3 regions of the Peribacillus sp. NPDC097198 genome follow, and region 1 is predicted to be linked to each of the others. Evidence: riboswitches for the same ligand, from Rfam matches in the RefSeq annotation. Region 1 holds a riboswitch; each other region holds the start of a gene.

Region 1 (5,753 bases):
GATTGGTGGTAAACGCCTATATCGCCGCTTTCACTTCCAAAGCTTTTAACTCATTGATTATCTTCTCTTTATCCAGTTTTTCGCCGATTATGACGATATTCAAAGGCATTTTAATCATTTCATTCATATACAATGGCATCCCATAAGAATATTGGAATAAGTAAGGATGCTGCGAATGCGTGAAGGAAAGATATCCTTTCATCCTGTATACCGTTTCAGGGAGGGCCCTGAGCCAATCCTCAAAGTCGGTTTGATTAATGGTCCCTGTAAAAGTATGCACGATTGCACTTAAATGAAGATGGCTATGTACTTCGAGCTTTTGATGGTTTTTATGTTGGTTCCTATGCATTTGTTGCAGGGAACCTATAGATACGGCTGCATATTCCGTCAATAAACATACGGCTTCTGGATTCAACCCCTGAATGGAATAGATGAGTTGGGATGCTTCCATTTCACTTACCAAATCCGCTTTATTTAATAAGATGAAATCTGCGTGGTGTATTTGCTCGGACAACAACTGTCTAAGCTGTGGCGAGAGCTGTTCGCGGTCACGCCACCTCAATAAATCGACCACCGTGATAATCCCTTTATACTCTAACTTATTAGCAAAAAATGGTGACATGATTCCATCGAGTACTTCTACTGGATGTGCTGCACCTGTTGTTTCAATATAAACGGCATCTAGATCATTTTCGGTCAACAATTCTTGCAGCTGAATTTCAAGCTTGTCCTGAAGGGTACAACAAATGCAACCATCAAACAATTCCTTTAACGGTACGTCATCGCCAATCAAACCACTATCCACCGATACACTGCCAAGTTCATTTAAAAGCACGGCCACTTTTCTACCCGCTTCACTTTCCTGCTTTAATATATTTCGAAGAAGCGTCGTCTTCCCGCTACCGAGAAAGCCGCCTAATATATATACTTCGGTCGTTTTCATTAGTATCTTCTCCTATAATGTACACGATTTTTATTTCCGTTAAAATTTTATCATACTTTTCCCGCTTAAGCACCCTGCGGGGCCACATAAAAAAACCAGCCCGAAAGCTGGTTTTTTCACACTTTTATTATGCCTGAACTTCATCTTTTTCATATATCGGAACCCAGCCGGCCGCTGTAACGAAAATACGGACCGCGACTGTTCTTCTATCTTCCGCTAGCGTGAAGTAGTGACGAGTCGATTCAGGTACGCTGATCAAATCTCCAGGGTTAAGTCGGACATCGAACCATTTTCCCTCGCTACCCTCGATGGCGAAGATACTCGTTCCCCCAGCGATGAACCGTACCTCGTCATCTTCATGATGGTGTTCCTGCTTGAAGTTCTGCAACAATTGGTCCAAATTCGGATTGGAATCGGATAATGTGATAATATCATGCGCTTTATATCCTCTTCTTTCCGAAATTTCTTTAATCTCTGACTGGAAAGCATCAAGAATCTCTTGTTTATCTTCATCCGTAAGATCATATTTTTCCACCAGATGGGCTGGCAATTTTGAAATATCCCATTGTTCGTAAATTACGCCTTGAGTCTCTAAAAAGCTCTGAACCTCTTCATTTGTTTCAATTACTTCATTTGTTTCTTGGAATCTAATTGTAGCCATTATTTTTCCTCCTTTATATTTTTAGCTGAGCGAACCTGTCAATATCTTTTGCTGGTTAAGTAACAGCTGATATTGAAACAGGAATTCACATGCTTCTAAGATTTTTTTTGCTTCCAACCCGCTTTTTCCCCATACGGTTATACCATGATTTCTGATAAGCACCGCTCCTGAGTCTGCATCGACATAGGGACTGAATGTCTCAGCCAACAACGGAATATCTGCATGGTTATGGATGATGGGTATCTTCAATTCTGCATCTTCCTGCCATCGTCCAGTAGCCTTGATAATTTCATGATGACAAAAAGTCACTTCCCCAACTTCACTATATAACTCGGAAATCACGTTATTTTCTACTGTATGGACATGGAGGACGCAATTGGCATCCGTTTTCCGATAAATCTCTGTATGAAGAAGAGTTTCAGCGGAAGGTCTGAGCTCGGTCATTTCGACTGGTTTTCCTGACAAATCCACCAAAATAAAATCGGAATCTGTCTGCTTGCGTTTATCCTTGCCACTTGCGGTTATATAAAAAGAAGGGCTATTAGCCTCACGGATCGATAAATTTCCACTCGTCCCCATGAACCAATCTCTCTCGGCTAGTTCTCCCTTTATTTGCGCTAGTTCCTGCCACTCTTTTGAAGCTGTCACCCTTACACCTCCTGCATTTTTTTTAGAATATCAATCACATCATGGAAAGTTTCAAACTCTTTATGGGGAATGGCTTCTGTGCGGCACTTTTCAAGGAGCCTGTCACGGGCAATAACAAAATCTGCCTGTTTAGCCGCTTCAAAGTCGGTAACGGAATCTCCAATCACCAATTTATACTGATCCTTTGTAGAAAGCTTTCTCATAATCGTAGGTTTACAGCAACCACACCCATGATTACATTGGTCATCACAAGTATGCGGCCACTCAATCATAATTTCTTCCTGACTGAAGTCGGCATGATTACAGTAGACATTCTCTACAGGTAAGAGGTCATTCAAAAGAGGTTCAACGAAAAAGTCCATTCCACCACTGACAATATAGAGAGGAATATCTGATTTTTTTGTAAATTCCACAAAATCACTGAACCCTTGGCGAATACCCGCTGTCTCCTTCACATATTGAATGATGTCCTCCTTTAAATCGCTATCCAGCAGGGAAAACATTTCCCCTACACCGTGGGAAATGCTGATTTTTTGCTGAAGAACACCATCTTTTAATGCCTCCCAGCCGGGCGGGGCAAACTTCTTCATGATTGAGATGATATTATCCGAGTTGGTGATCGTTCCATCAAAATCACAGAAAATGATCGGTTTGACCATGATTATAGCCCTCCCCATAGGGCCAGTGCTTTTTGAAGTTCCTCATCTTCCTCAGCCGCGATTGACAATGATTTTCCGGAAAGGACAGCTTCTACTGCGGAACGGAAGGCCTTAGCTCCGCCTTTTGCACCATCCGGATGACCATGGACGCCCCCACCAGCATTGATCACACTTTCTATCCCAAAATCCTTGATGAGATCTGGAACCATGCCAGGATGGATACCTGCCGATGGAACCGGGAAAGTCCTTTTCCAAGATGTTTCATTTCTCGTCAATCCTTCAGCAATCGCCAATGTCTCTGCTTTATCGAGTGCCACATTTCCGTATGGAGAGGGAAAGAGGGATAAATCTGCACCTGATATCCTCACCAGTTTTCCAAGGAGAAGCGGATAGCTGAGTCCATAAAATGAAGATGAAGCTAATGCTCCGCTATATGCCGGATGAGCCATGATCGGTAAGTTGATCCGGTCATTTTCGCGTAAAGCCTGTAGAACATCCAATCCATATGTATGAACATTAAATAACAAGGCATCTGCGCCGGCTTCGGCTGCCAGTTCAGCTTTATCCAATAGTTCTAGTGTTTTTCCTGACAGGTTCACAGCATATAAGGTTCGATGTCCCGTTGTCTCATAGATACCTTTCAAAATGGCCTTTCCGGTTTTGACTCTATCGATGAAAGGCGTCTGATCTTGGTCAAAAAGAATCTCATCGTCCTTGACAAGATCGACTCCTCCCAATGCCTGTTGCTCCAATTGTTCATTATGAAAGGCGAGGTCTCGACCTAACACACCTTTAAAAATACTCATCACTAGGGGGCGGTCAAACACATCAATTTTTTCCCTGATCCCACTAATTCCGAATCGAGGACCTGGAAAGGCTTTTTGAATATCGCCGACAAAGTCCAAATCCATCAATTTGATTTCCCCATCCAATGACAATTTACCGAATACTGTCGTCAAGATAGCCGGTAGATCATTAGAAAAATTACCTGCCGGGTAGGCAATCCTGATTGTTGAACGGTACACTTTTTGACCGAAATAGAGATTAACTCGCTCTTCTTCGGGAAGGGGTGTTACGGAAACTACCCTACCTTTATGTTTTTCCAGTTGCTGTTGTACCAAGTGAGGAAGTTCAGTCCATGTCCCTACAGTCAATCCTAACGCAATGCCTTCTGCTTTTTTCTCATGCTCTCCTTTGAAGTCATGAAGTAAATACGTAGCGATTATTTCGCTCATCTGATCACTCCCAATACGTAAAAGTCATTCTTAAAGTTGTCATTGTTGGTCTTTCCTTTAACAAGCTTCTAACCATCTGCGAACAAAGTTGCACTCCAATTCTCTGTTAAAAATGTAAAAGCCCCTTCCTAAAGAAGAGGCTTTGAAAAAGCCATCTTCTTATCTCCCAGCTCTATAGCTGCAAGAATTAGCACCGTGCCTTACGGAATCAATAAAATGATCCGGCGGTATTATCTCCGCCCCATTTCACAATGGTATTACAGTCGGTTGCTGGGCTTCATCGGGCTAGTCCCTCCACCTGCTCAAAATAAGAAAATGCTATTATATTTTCGTTTATGTATCTTAACTAAAAATTTAGAATTCTTTTTTATATTCTTTCACGCAATTCATACTTTGTCAATAGGTATAATGTTCAAACTATTCAATATCTCACTGATTTTCTTTGAATATATTCAATGTACGAATTCTTTCTACCGCTTCTTGGAGTCTGTCTTCTGAAGTGAGAAGTCCCACCCTGACGTATCCTTCACCAAATTCACCGAAACCATTTCCTGGTGCAACTGCTACATGGGCATGTGCCAGTAAATGATCTGCAAAGCTCGCTGAAGTATATCCTTCAGGGACCTTTAGCCAAGCAAAGAAGGAAGCATCTGGAGCCTGGACATCCCATCCAATGGATCGTAACCCTTCGATAAATACATTTCGTCGTCCTTCGTACATGTTCACGAGTTCCTTCACACACTCTTGTGAATCCAGTAAGGCGCATGCCGTGGCTTCTTGTATTGCGGGAAAAAGGCTGACGTAAAGATGATCCTGCAATAATTCAAGCGATTCGATGACACTCTGGTTGCCAACCGCAAAGCCAACCCTCCACCCCGCCATGTTATATGTTTTAGAAAGGGTGTAAATTTCTATCCCCACTTCTTTTGATCCTTCTGCTTGAAGGAAGCTTACCGGTTTTTTCCCATCGAACCCAATTGCACCATATGCGAAATCATGGACCACACATATCGAGTGTTCTTTTGCCATGGAAACCGTTTCTTCGAAGAATTCTGCTGACGCCGATGCTCCTGTGGGATTATTGGGATAATTCAAGAACATCATCTTCGCTTTGTCAAAAACCTCTTTATCTATTTCCTTATAATCGGGAAGAAAATCATTTTCTTCGGTCAAGGGCATAATTTCCGTTTTAGCTTGGGCTAACGCTACACCTGACAGGTAATCTGGATAGCCCGGATCAGGCACTAAAATTGTATCGCCTGGATTCAACAAGCATTGCGGTAATTCGACTAGACCAGCCTTTCCACCGAAAAGAATCGCCACTTCCGTTTTAGGATCTAGCTTGACGCCATATTCACGTTCATAAAAGAGGGCCGCAGCTTCTTTTAAATAGGGAAGCCCCCTAAAAGGAGAATATTTATGATTCATGGAATTTCCTGCTGCTGTCTGCAGGCTCTTCACGATATGTTCAGGAGTCGGTTGGTCTGGATTTCCCTGCCCAAGATTAATGACATCCTTGCCTTCTGATGTTATGTTATTAACTTTTTCGACTAAAGAAGCAAAAAACTGCTTTGGAAGCTCTTGAAGAAGTCTGGATTTTTCGAATT
Region 2 (5,753 bases), on a different contig from region 1:
CGAGCACGTTCGTCAACTTCCATTTCCAATACGTCTTCACCATCAAAACTGATGCTTCCGCTTGTTACTTCATATTTAGGGTGACCCATGATTGCTGAAGATAAAGTGGATTTACCTGTTCCGTTCGGCCCCATGATTGCATGGATTTCTCCGCCTTTTACTTCCAGGTTAACCCCTTTTAAAATTTCTTTGCCTTCTATTGATACATGAAGATCTTTTACCGTTAATGTTGAACCTGACATAATAATACCTCCGTGAACTTAATTCCTATTTTATTACAGAAAGTGAAAATCACTTTCTTGACTATAGTTTTCAAAAAATCATTCTCACTTTATTCTCATTACAATTTTATAACAAATCCAATTTAGAATCAACTAATATAGATGGAGGTTTTTACTCGCTAGGGAGTGGAAACCTGCCCTATTGTTATAAAACGACCGTATAAAGGCTTTTCACTGCAAATATGCCCTTATTTTAGTTTTCGTTAATGTAAGCTAATTATTCGGGATTCCATTCATAATAAGATATTCCCGAAAAGTTCAAGGGGAAGACGGTTGGCCCTTATCATGAAAAAAATCGATCTGCAGGAGTAATGAGCAGGATCCGGTACGTACAACAGATCACTTTTCATTTTACCTCTACAGACCGATTTTTGAAAGACTCTAATATATGCTTATCCGTGGATTTTACGTTGTAATTCCAGAACCATTTTATTGCATTGCTCATGTTCCCTATCTCTTACTTTTTCAACCTCGATACGAAGGTCTAAATTTCTGCTGTATTCACTGTACCCAACCCCATGTGATAACTGCATAGCTTTTTCCATTTCGCTCGTTACGTTTAAATCTAAAGTATTGATAGTGAACCATCCTTTCAAATTTGTGAATCATTTTGTTTCTTCGTCTATTCTATACCCTTTGCTTTCAACTTTAAACCCCAACTTAAAAACGACCTGGAAATCCAGGTCGTCTTTCGTTGCTTTATTCCTTTGCAGGTACGACTGCACCCTCATATTCCTCAAGAATGAAATCTTGAATTTCTTTGGAATGTAATACTTCCACAAGCGTCTTGATTTCTTCTTTGTCTTCGTCACCTTTATTAACAGCGATCACGTTCACATATGGTGATTCAGAATCTTCTATTGCAATGGAATCTTTAAGTGGATTCAAGCCAGCGTCGATTGCATAGTTAGAGTTGATTAGGACCGCATCTCCTTCGCCACTTTCATAGATCTTCGGAAGTAATGCCGCTTCATAATCTGCATCGAATTTAATGTTCTTCTTATTCTCGACAATATCTTTTACTGTAGCTGTCGTTTTATCAATGCCTTCTTTAAGAGTAATCAGGCCATTCTTTTCTAAAAGTGATAAGGCACGTCCATGGTCTGCAACAGAGCTGCTTAAAATGATTGTTGCTCCTTCTGGAAGCTTATCAATGCTTTTATATTTTTGTGAATACAAAGCAATTGGTTCAATATGGATGCCGCCTGCATTAACAAAATCATATCCATTTTCCTTAATTTGAGATTCTAAATAAGGAATGTGCTGGAAGTAGTTCGCGTCCAGTTCTTTATTGTTCAAAGCCTTGTTTGGCAAGATATAGTCTTGGAATGTTTCCACTTCCAATTCAATGCCTTTTTCTTTAAGAAGAGGAATCGCTTTTTCAAGAATCTCTGCATGTGGTACATTCGATGCACCCACCACTAACTTCTTCGTATCATCGCCACTACCTGTATCTTTCTCTTTATCCGTTCCGCAAGCCGCCAATGCAATTGATAAAACTAGAACGAATGCAAACCCTAAAAACTTTTTCATCCTTTTCATCTCCCCTTATCTTTTATCCAATTTAGAAGTAATCACATCACCGATAATCTGTATGATGAAGACAATAATTAATATGACAATCGTCGCTACCAGGGTAACGTCGTTGTGATTCCGTTGATAACCGTCCAGATAGGCTAAGTTACCCAATCCACCAGCCCCGATGACACCTGCCATTGCCGTGTATCCAACCAATGCAATCGATGTTACCGTGATGCCTGATATAAGGGCCGGCATCGATTCTGGAAGGAGGACCTTATAAATGATGGTGCTGGTTTTGGCTCCCATTGATTTAGCCGCTTCAATCACGCCTTTATCAATCTCACGAAGGCCGATTTCGACCATCCGCGCATAAAACGGTGCTGCACCGATAATGAGTGCTGGTAATGCCGCATTCTCACCAATCATGCTACCGACAAGTAATTTGGTGAACGGAATTAATAATACAATCAAGATAAGGAATGGAATCGAACGGAAAATATTAACGAAAGCACTTAACACACCGTTAACGCCCCGATTCTCCCACATATTCCCCTTGCCTGTTAAAAACAGAAGCAACCCCAATAGTATCCCTATAAAAAAGGTCGCTACAACTGAAATACTTGTCATATACAGCGTTTCTTTCGTCGCTTCTATGATGTCTTCCCAATCTACATTCGGCAATAATTCTTCAAGCATGAGTAATCACCTCCACGCCTACCTGCTGTGCTTTTATGAATTCGATTGCGCGGAGCATTTCATCTTCACTGCCATCAAGGTGGATGAACAATGTTCCATATGAGCCGCTTCTCGTTTGTGATATCTTCCCCTGGACAATGTTCACATCCAACTCAAAATTACGTACCAATTTTGTGATCAACGGGCTTTCTGCATGATCCCCCACGAATGTCAGTTGAATCACTTTTCCTGCTGGATACCGTTCAAACAAATGCTCCATCGTTTCTTTTGTCTCTTCTGGTTCTGTCACCTGCTGAACAAAACGCTTAGTCATCTGTTCTTTAGGGTTTCTGAATACTTCCAGGACAGCTCCCTGTTCGACTACCCGTCCACTTTCCATCACAGCCACTCGATTGCAAATCTTCCGAATGACATGCATCTCATGTGTAATCAAGACAATGGTTAAACCAAGGCGTTGATTTATATCCACAAGCAATTCCAGGATGGAATCGGTTGTCTGGGGATCTAGAGCGGACGTGGCCTCATCACACAAAAGCACTTTCGGGTTATTGGCAAGAGCCCTCGCTATTCCCACCCTTTGCTTCTGTCCACCACTTAGCTGCGATGGATACGCTTTTTCTCTTCCTTCCAATCCAACTAACTTAATGAGTTCATTGACGCGCTTGATGCGTTCTTGCTTGGAGATGCCCGCAATTTCCAGAGGAAAGGATATATTTTCTTGAACGGTCCTTGACCACAAGAGATTAAAATGCTGAAAAATCATGCTAATCTCTTGACGGGCTTTACGAAGCTTAGACCCTTTAATTGTTGAAACTTCATTTCCCGCAACGTTCACGGAGCCCTCAGTAGGCCGTTCCAACCCATTCAGCATACGTATGAGCGTACTCTTGCCAGCCCCACTGTATCCGATGACTCCGAAAATCTCGCCTTTATTTATTTCTAAATTCACACTATTCACGGCATGAATCGTTTCGCTATTTGCTTTTCCTGTTCGAAAAAGTTTACTGACGTTTGACAATGTAATCATGTATGCTCACCTCTTTATCCAATTAAGCCTATGAATTTAGTCGATTTATTTTTATGGCCTCCTGATGAATCTATCCAACTATGATTCAAAGAAAATAGAAAAAGCCCTTCTGCATGAGCAGAAAGGCAGGGAAAAGCAGGCCTTCCTCTCATCTCCCAAAGCCTCTACGCTTTGTGTGAATTGGCACCTTTCCAAGGAAAATCCTTGTCGGTTGCCGGGTTTCAACGGGCACATCCCTCCACCTCTCTTGATAAGAGCTATATATGGACTATTCTTTTTTGTCTTAACATTCACTTTACTATGTCTGAAATTTTAACACAGATAAAAAAGGAGTGCAATGTAAAATCCTAGGGTGTACCTGTTTCTCCATTAAACTCTTTGAGAATTCACTGACACGATATTCGTCGCTTTTTCAATCGCTTGCTCTAGATCTTCAAGTAAATCGTCTACATTTTCAATACCGATTGAAAGGCGAACCTGGTCGGCACTGACACCGGCCTTGACCAGTCCTGCATCATTCAATTGCTGGTGAGTTGTACTTGCTGGGTGGATGATTAGGCTTTTAGCATCCCCGACATTGGCGACATGCGACCATAACTCAACCGAATTGATGAGTGTGGAACCTGCTTCACGTCCCCCCTTAATTCCAAACGTCACCACAGATCCGGCTCCCTTAGGCAAGTATTTATCTGCAAGGGCTTTATCGGGATGATCATCGTTACCCGGATAAGAAACCCATGAGACTGCCGGATGGTTCTCCAAGTATTGAATGACTGTCCTCGTATTCAACAGGTGTTCCTTCATCCTGACATGGAGCGTTTCCAGGCCAAGCGTGAACTGGAATGCACTTTGAGCACTTAACGTCGGTCCCAAATCCCGAAGCAATTGCACACGCGCTTTCGTAATAAAGGCAGCAGGCCCTACCGCTTCGGAATAGACAAGTCCATCGTAACTAGGGTCAGGTTCCGTAAAGCCTGGATAATTAGGCGAATTCCAATCGAATTTACCACCGTCGATGATGACTCCCCCTAATGTCGTACCATTACCCAATAGCCACTTTGTAGCTGAATGGATGACAATATCCGCCCCAAAGTCAATTGGTCGGCACAGATACGGCGTTGCGAAAGTGTTATCAATAATAAGAGGTATCCCTGCTTCGTGGGCTATTTCCGCCACTGCTTCGATATCAAGAACCCTTAAGCTTGGGTTGCCGATTGTTTCGGCAAATATGGCCTTCGTTCGTGGAGTGATTGCCCGTTTGAAATTTTCCGGATCATCAGGTGAGACGAATTTCACTTTGATTCCGTATTTAGGGAGTGTATTTTCAAATAAATTATAGGTCCCGCCGTACAGTGTTGAAGCAGAAACGATTTCATCCCCCATACCAGCGATATTAAGGATGGAAAGGGATATAGCGGCCATGCCGCTTGCAACTGCCAATCCACCGATTCCCCCTTCTAACAGGGCCATTCTTTCTTCAAAGACACTGACAGTGGGATTGTGAAGCCTCGTATAGATGTAACCATTCTCTTTTAATCCAAATAGATTCGCTGCATGATCTGTATCTTTGAACAAATAAGCATTACTTTGATAAATGGGCACGGCGCGGGCACCCGTTTCGTCGACTTTTAAACCGCCATGCACACTCAACGTCTCAAAGCGGAATTTTTTTTCTGTCATTATATTCTCCCCTTCTTCCATTGTTTTAGTAGGAATTAAAGCGATATTGCCTCATCTCTTGTTATATGCAAGGAACCTTATAATATGAAGAAGTCGGAATTTCCCGCCGGGGTCGATAGAGATTTCCCTATTGAACGATGTCGCTTGGATAAGCGCGTTTTGTAAATGGCAAACATTCCATCCTCGTGTATGATGCGTCTATAACGTATGTACTTCATACAAAATATAGCACTTTAGTAGCAGGTAGTCAATTAGTTATTAGAATATTCAATCATTAATACGAATGCTATATTCCCCCCATGACTTCAACAAAAAAACCAATCCATGTAGGATCGGCTTTTAGCTTATCTCTTTCAGCAATCCATACAAATAAGGAACAGACTGAAAGGCATATATTTTTTTTGTCATCTTTCCTTTTTCAAAAAGCAAAAGACAGGGTACGCTCTCAATTTCATATCGCTCAGCCAATGTCTGGACATAATTCATGTTCATTTTTCCAGCCTTCATTTCCGGGAACAGCTCTAGTGTTATGGAAAGCATTCTTGAAG
Region 3 (5,753 bases), on a different contig from region 1:
CCGATTACGGCATTTTTCGAACAAAAAAAACCGATTTTCGGAACTTGCGCAGGGATGGTATTAGTGGCAAAGGAAATGGTTAGTTTGGAACATACCCATCTTGGTTTTATCAATATTACAGTAAATAGAAATGGTTTTGGTCGTCAGAGGGAAAGTTTTCAAGCACCCCTTATAGTTAAAGGAATGGAAGAACCTTTCATGGGTGTCTTTATCAGAGCACCTTTTGCCGTTGGCGTAGGTGAAGATGTGGAGATATTAGCAAGTTATGACGGGAAAGTAGTGGCGGCTAGACAAGAACAGGTTCTTGTCAGTTCGTTTCATCCAGAACTGACCGGTGATCAACGATTTATACAACTTTTTTTAAAAATGGTGAAAGACTCAATCAATCAATAGAGTTGAAAAGCTTTAAAAATCCTGCCCTAACGGGGCAGGATTTTTAGTCAATGGCATAATACAATTCTTATTAGTGTTTCAAAAATATAAATTCCAATCAAGTTACTTGACTTTTATTTTTCTGATAATTAAGATAATTAATTGAAGTTGCTTAACTGGAAAGGACCCAGATCCTTTGCAGATTTTACATACAGGAGGAATATATATGAGCGAAATTATAATTTTATCAGGCAGCCCTGCTATACCATCAAGAACAGATATTTCATTAAAATATATCCAAACGTTGGTGGAAAAAGAAGGATTTACGACGGACTATCATTCTATTACCGAGTTTTCTGCAAACGACTTATTCCAAGGTCGTTATGATAGCGAGGATATTCTAAGACTTTCAGAAAAGATTAAGCAAGCTAATGGTATCATTATTGGTTCACCTGTCTATAAGGCATCTTATACAGGAGTGTTGAAAGCTCTAATTGATTTATTACCCGAGGGCGCGTTTAAGGATAAGCCAGTTTTGCCCATAATGGTTGGGGGAAGCAACAGGCATTTATTAGCTATAGATTATGCGCTGAAACCTCTTATATCAATATTAAAAGGGGAACCGATGCAGGGGTTATACTTTGTCGATAAAGAAATCGATAAGCAGAATCCAAAACATCCGATTAAGGAAGTGGAATTACTTGATCGTACAAAGAGTCAAGTAAAGGAATTTGTAGAAGCCATACAAAAAAGAAGAAATTGATCATTTCTTCTTTTTATCTTGACCCTTCCCATCAACGAGTTAAGTTATTAGGCTACTTTAAAGGTTTATTCAAGCTTGTTCAGGATGAATGAACCTTTTTTACTGGCTTAACAAATCACTGTAACAAACTTGAACTATTTGTGTATAATAATTGAAGTTAAACCAAAATATTAAACCAAGTTAATTTATATGAAAACTCCATTGACAATGATTTGATATGTGTTAATATTTAAAATAATAAAACTTATCAAGAGCGACGGAGGGATTTGGCCCTTTGAAGTCCAGCAACCTGCATCATGAATGCAAGGTGCTACATCCAACAAAATGTCATCATTTTGGAAGATAAGGTAAATAAGATTACCTTATCAATCTTTCCATCTTGGCATGGAAGGATTTTTCTGATTGATTTTATTAATTTGGGGGAATTCATTTACAAGCTGATCATCTTACGACAAGCTAGTCGACGAGTTTTCTTAAAGGAGGAATAGCCTTGGAAAAGGAAAATCAGCTGGGGGAAATATTTGAAAGACTGCAAGAAATGCTAAAAACTATGAAATATGGATCCATAACCCTTATCGTTCAGGACGGTAAGGTTATACAAATGGAAAGAAACGAAAAATTGAGAATTAAATAAATGGACTGCTGACTAGAAAACTAGAGGTGGATTTAGCTGATATAAATAGGAAACTATTGGTTAAAGCCGCCTTTTTCATTATAAGAAATGGTGTTTCAAAGGCTTTCAAAGATATCTGCTGTACCATAGGGTGATTCTTAAAAGGGGGGATAGAGTTGGCAGAGCTAGTGGACTATGAAAATATTGATACAGCGACATTACCTTCGTTCCCGGAAGATAGCGATACAAAAGGCGCTTTAGAAGTATTGGAATGGGCAAATTCAGAGTACGGAGATAAACTCATTTATGCCTGTAGTTTTGGGATTGAAGGAATTGTACTGACAGATTTGCTGGCAAAGGTTAATCCTTCCGCCAAAATCGTATTCTTGGATACGGATGTTCATTTCGCTGAGACTTACCAATTAATCGAACAAGTGAAAAATCGTTACCCACGGCTTTCCATTGTAATGAAGAAACCGGAAATGACATTGGAAGAACAAGCCGCTGAATTTGGTGATGAATTATGGCTTCATGACCCAAATCAATGCTGTAACATCCGCAAAATTACGCCGCTCACTGAAGTATTATCAACAGCGACGGCTTGGCTCTCGGGACTGCGCAGGGAGCAATCGGAAACCCGTGCATTGACTGAATATATAAACAAGGACAACAAATTCAAATCTATCAAAATTTGTCCGCTCATTCATTGGACATGGAAAGATGTATGGCGTTATGCGCATAAAAATGGCTTACCATATAATGTGCTTCATGATAATGGATATCCAAGTATTGGCTGTAAAACATGTACAGCACCTGCCATTAATGCTGATGATCTTCGTTCAGGACGATGGCAAGGTGCCCAAAAAACAGAATGCGGATTACATTTATCATAATTATAAAAAATTCAGGGGGAAATCAGCATGACCATTAGCTTGCCGCACGGAGGAACATTAATCAATCGCTTTGAACCAGACTATGATTTAACTAAAATAGAACAATCCGTTGAAATTGATGAAATCTCATTAAGCGACTTGGAACTTATAGGGACTGGAGCATACAGCCCCATTGAGGGATTCTTTTCAAAAGAAGACTATCAAACAGTAGTAAAGGATATGAGGCTTAGCAGCGGGCATGTCTGGAGTATTCCTATTACATTACCACTTTCCGCTGATGTGGTAAACGCTCTTACAATCGGAGAAGAAGTAAAGTTAACTCATGAGGGCCAAACTTATGGAGTCCTTGCCGTTTCCGATATATTTACACCTGATAAGCAAGTGGAGGCAACTTTAGTTTATCAAACGGATGATGAGAATCACCCAGGTGTAAAAAATCTATATAATCGTGGCGATGTATATGTAGGTGGTAAAATCAAGCTTATTAAACGGATCGAGCGTCCATTATTCGAGGATCATTATTTAGACCCAGTTGATACCCGAAAAACATTTGAAGAAAAAGGGTGGAAAACGGTTGTCGGTTTCCAAACAAGAAACCCCGTTCACCGTGCCCATGAATATATTCAAAAAACAGCATTGGAGATAGTGGATGGCTTATTCTTAAACCCATTAGTTGGTGCCACGAAGTCCGATGACATTCCTGCTGACGTTCGGATGGAAAGCTATAAAGTATTACTTGAAAAGTATTATCCAAAGGACCGTGTCTCACTTGCGGTATTCCCAGCAGCCATGCGATATGCAGGACCTAGAGAAGCGATTTTTCATGCAATGGTTCGTAAAAACTACGGATGTACTCACTTCATTGTCGGGCGCGACCATGCAGGTGTGGGCGATTATTACGGTACGTATGACGCACAAAAAATCTTCGGGAACTTCACTTCTGATGAGTTAGGGATAACATTATTATTCTTTGAACATAGCTTCTATTGTAAAACATGTGGGAATATGGCTTCTGCAAAAACATGTCCGCATGGTAAAGAAGATCACGTCATCCTCTCTGGGACGAAGGTTAGGGAAATGTTACGGAATGGGGAAATTCCACCAGCGACTTTCAGCCGCAAAGAAGTAATCGAAGTATTGATAGAAGGGCTTAAGAAGAACGAGGTATATAACTAATTATTGTAAGTTTTAGAAGGAGGATCCTCATGAGTAAAAGTACTAATGTAACTTGGCATGATGCATCGGTAACGAAGGAACTTAGACGGAAGCAAAACGGTCATGAGAGCACGGTGATATGGTTTACCGGGCTTTCAGGTTCTGGGAAATCAACGATCGCCAATGCTGTTGCAAAAGAGTTGTATAATCGGAATATCCGAAATTATGTTTTGGATGGGGATAATATCCGTCATGGACTTAACAAGGATTTAGGCTTCTCAGAAAAAGATCGCACAGAAAATATTAGACGGATTGGAGAGGTCTCCAAGCTCTTCGTGGACAGTGGTCAATTCGTATTAACGGCATTTATATCACCTTTTCGTGCAGATCGTCAAATTGTTCGGGACCTGCTTGGAGAAGGCGAGTTTATTGAAGTGTACATAAAATGTCCACTTGAAGAATGTGAAGTCCGTGATCCAAAAGGCCTTTACGACAAGGCGCGTAAAGGTATCATTAAAAATTTCACTGGAATCGATTCTCCATATGAAGAACCGGAACATCCGGAAATCGTATTGGAATCCAGTCAGTTTAGTGTAGAAGAGTGCGTCGAACAGGTTATAGACTATTTGACAACAAAGAGAGCGATTTAACCTAGGGGGAAAAGAAATGGTGTACGAGAAGATTTGGGCGGACAATCCAGCGCTTGCCAAAAACAAAATGGAAATTCGGAAACTGGAAAAAGATGCTTTGAAGATTTTTGACGATATTCCTCATTACGCGGCAAATGGATTCGATTCCATCCCTAAAGAAGAATGGGATGTGTTCAAATGGGCAGGTCTTTACTTACAACGTCCTAAAGAAGCTGGTTATTGGATGATGCGTGTTGTGATTCCAGGAGGGATTCTCACATACGACCAACAGATCACCCTTGCAAATATTGCTAAGGATTATGGCCGCGATGTCTATGACATCACTACACGGCAAGCTATACAATTTCATTGGTTGACGATAGAGCAGGTCCCTGATATATTAAATCGTCTAGATCAGGTAGGATTGACAACAGCGGGTGCTTGCGGAGACATAACACGGAATATTATCGGCAACGCTCTTGCTGGAATCGATCCAGATGAGTTATTCGATACGCGGGAAGTCCTTAAGGATGTATTTGAATACTTCAGAATGAATGAAGACTTTTCGAACCTTCCACGTAAATATAAAATGTCAGTCAGTGCTAATATACATAATGCTTCAAACGCCGAAATCAATTGCGTTTCCTTTAATCCGGCAACAAAGGTCATAGATGGGAAAGAAGAAGTCGGCTTTCATGTGAAAGTTGGTGGGGGTCTATCCTCAGTCCCTATGCTGGCACAAGAACTGGATTTATTCGTTTTACCTGAGAAAACGGTAGAAGTGGCTGCCGCGATCACAACGATTTTTCGTGATTTCGGATACCGTGAAAAACGCCACCGTTCACGTTTGAAGTTTCTTGTTGCTGATTGGGGCCCTGAACAATTCACGGAAAAAGTACTGGAATACACTGGGCCGCTACCTGACAAGGGAGAAAGTGCGTTGAAGGAATGGAATGCTGGTTATTTTTACGGCATACATAAACAAAAACAGGAAGGACTCAACTATGTGGGTGTCAATATCCCAGTTGGTCGACTAACGCCCGAAGAGGTTATCGAGTTCGCCGAAATAGCTAAAAGATATGGTAATGGGGAAATCAGGAATTGTAATTCACAAAACCTGATTATTCCGAATGTATCGGATGGAAATCTGGAAGCCTTAAAACAGGAAACAATCTTTGAAAGATTTCCATACGAGCCCAAGAAATTTCTCGGTTACTCCGTTTCCTGCACAGGTATAGAATATTGTAACCTAGCACTTGTTGAAACGAAAAACAGGATGAAAACCATTGCCGAAACATTGGATAAGGAAATTGATCTAGATGTACCGG

What was found. A riboswitch is a leader RNA that binds a small molecule or an ion and turns the genes downstream of it on or off. The one in region 1 is predicted to bind S-adenosylmethionine.
Region 2: another riboswitch for S-adenosylmethionine. It lies ahead of ACIQXQ_RS00830 (methionine ABC transporter ATP-binding protein); the one in region 1 lies ahead of mtnW (2,3-diketo-5-methylthiopentyl-1-phosphate enolase).
Region 3: another riboswitch for S-adenosylmethionine. It lies ahead of ACIQXQ_RS16300 (YezD family protein); the one in region 1 lies ahead of mtnW (2,3-diketo-5-methylthiopentyl-1-phosphate enolase).

What each region holds. Positions count from the first base shown of each region.
Region 1 is NZ_JBIWDO010000004.1:349,949-355,701, reverse strand. Features, by position in the region: gene ACIQXQ_RS09520 (CobW family GTP-binding protein) at 17-943, opposite strand; gene ACIQXQ_RS09515 (cupin domain-containing protein) at 1,071-1,604, opposite strand; gene ACIQXQ_RS09510 (methylthioribulose 1-phosphate dehydratase) at 1,626-2,252, opposite strand; gene ACIQXQ_RS09505 (2-hydroxy-3-keto-5-methylthiopentenyl-1-phosphate phosphatase) at 2,255-2,911, opposite strand; gene mtnW (2,3-diketo-5-methylthiopentyl-1-phosphate enolase) at 2,914-4,146, opposite strand; SAM riboswitch class I at 4,303-4,460, opposite strand; gene ACIQXQ_RS09495 (pyridoxal phosphate-dependent aminotransferase) at 4,576-5,753, opposite strand, start outside.
Region 2 is NZ_JBIWDO010000001.1:156,192-161,944, forward strand. Features, by position in the region: gene sufC (Fe-S cluster assembly ATPase SufC) at 1-242, opposite strand, end outside; gene ACIQXQ_RS20775 (YuzK family famiily protein) at 674-826, opposite strand; gene ACIQXQ_RS00820 (MetQ/NlpA family ABC transporter substrate-binding protein) at 981-1,814, opposite strand; gene ACIQXQ_RS00825 (methionine ABC transporter permease) at 1,830-2,498, opposite strand; gene ACIQXQ_RS00830 (methionine ABC transporter ATP-binding protein) at 2,491-3,525, opposite strand; SAM riboswitch class I at 3,671-3,782, opposite strand; gene ACIQXQ_RS00835 (O-acetylhomoserine aminocarboxypropyltransferase/cysteine synthase family protein) at 3,895-5,205, opposite strand; gene ACIQXQ_RS00840 (thioredoxin family protein) at 5,545-5,753, opposite strand, start outside.
Region 3 is NZ_JBIWDO010000009.1:125,519-131,271, forward strand. Features, by position in the region: gene pdxT (pyridoxal 5'-phosphate synthase glutaminase subunit PdxT) at 1-393, shown strand, start outside; gene ssuE (NADPH-dependent FMN reductase) at 599-1,135, shown strand; SAM riboswitch class I at 1,377-1,484, shown strand; gene ACIQXQ_RS16300 (YezD family protein) at 1,653-1,769, shown strand; gene ACIQXQ_RS16305 (phosphoadenylyl-sulfate reductase) at 1,937-2,641, shown strand; gene sat (sulfate adenylyltransferase) at 2,669-3,817, shown strand; gene cysC (adenylyl-sulfate kinase) at 3,847-4,446, shown strand; gene ACIQXQ_RS16320 (nitrite/sulfite reductase) at 4,463-5,753, shown strand, end outside.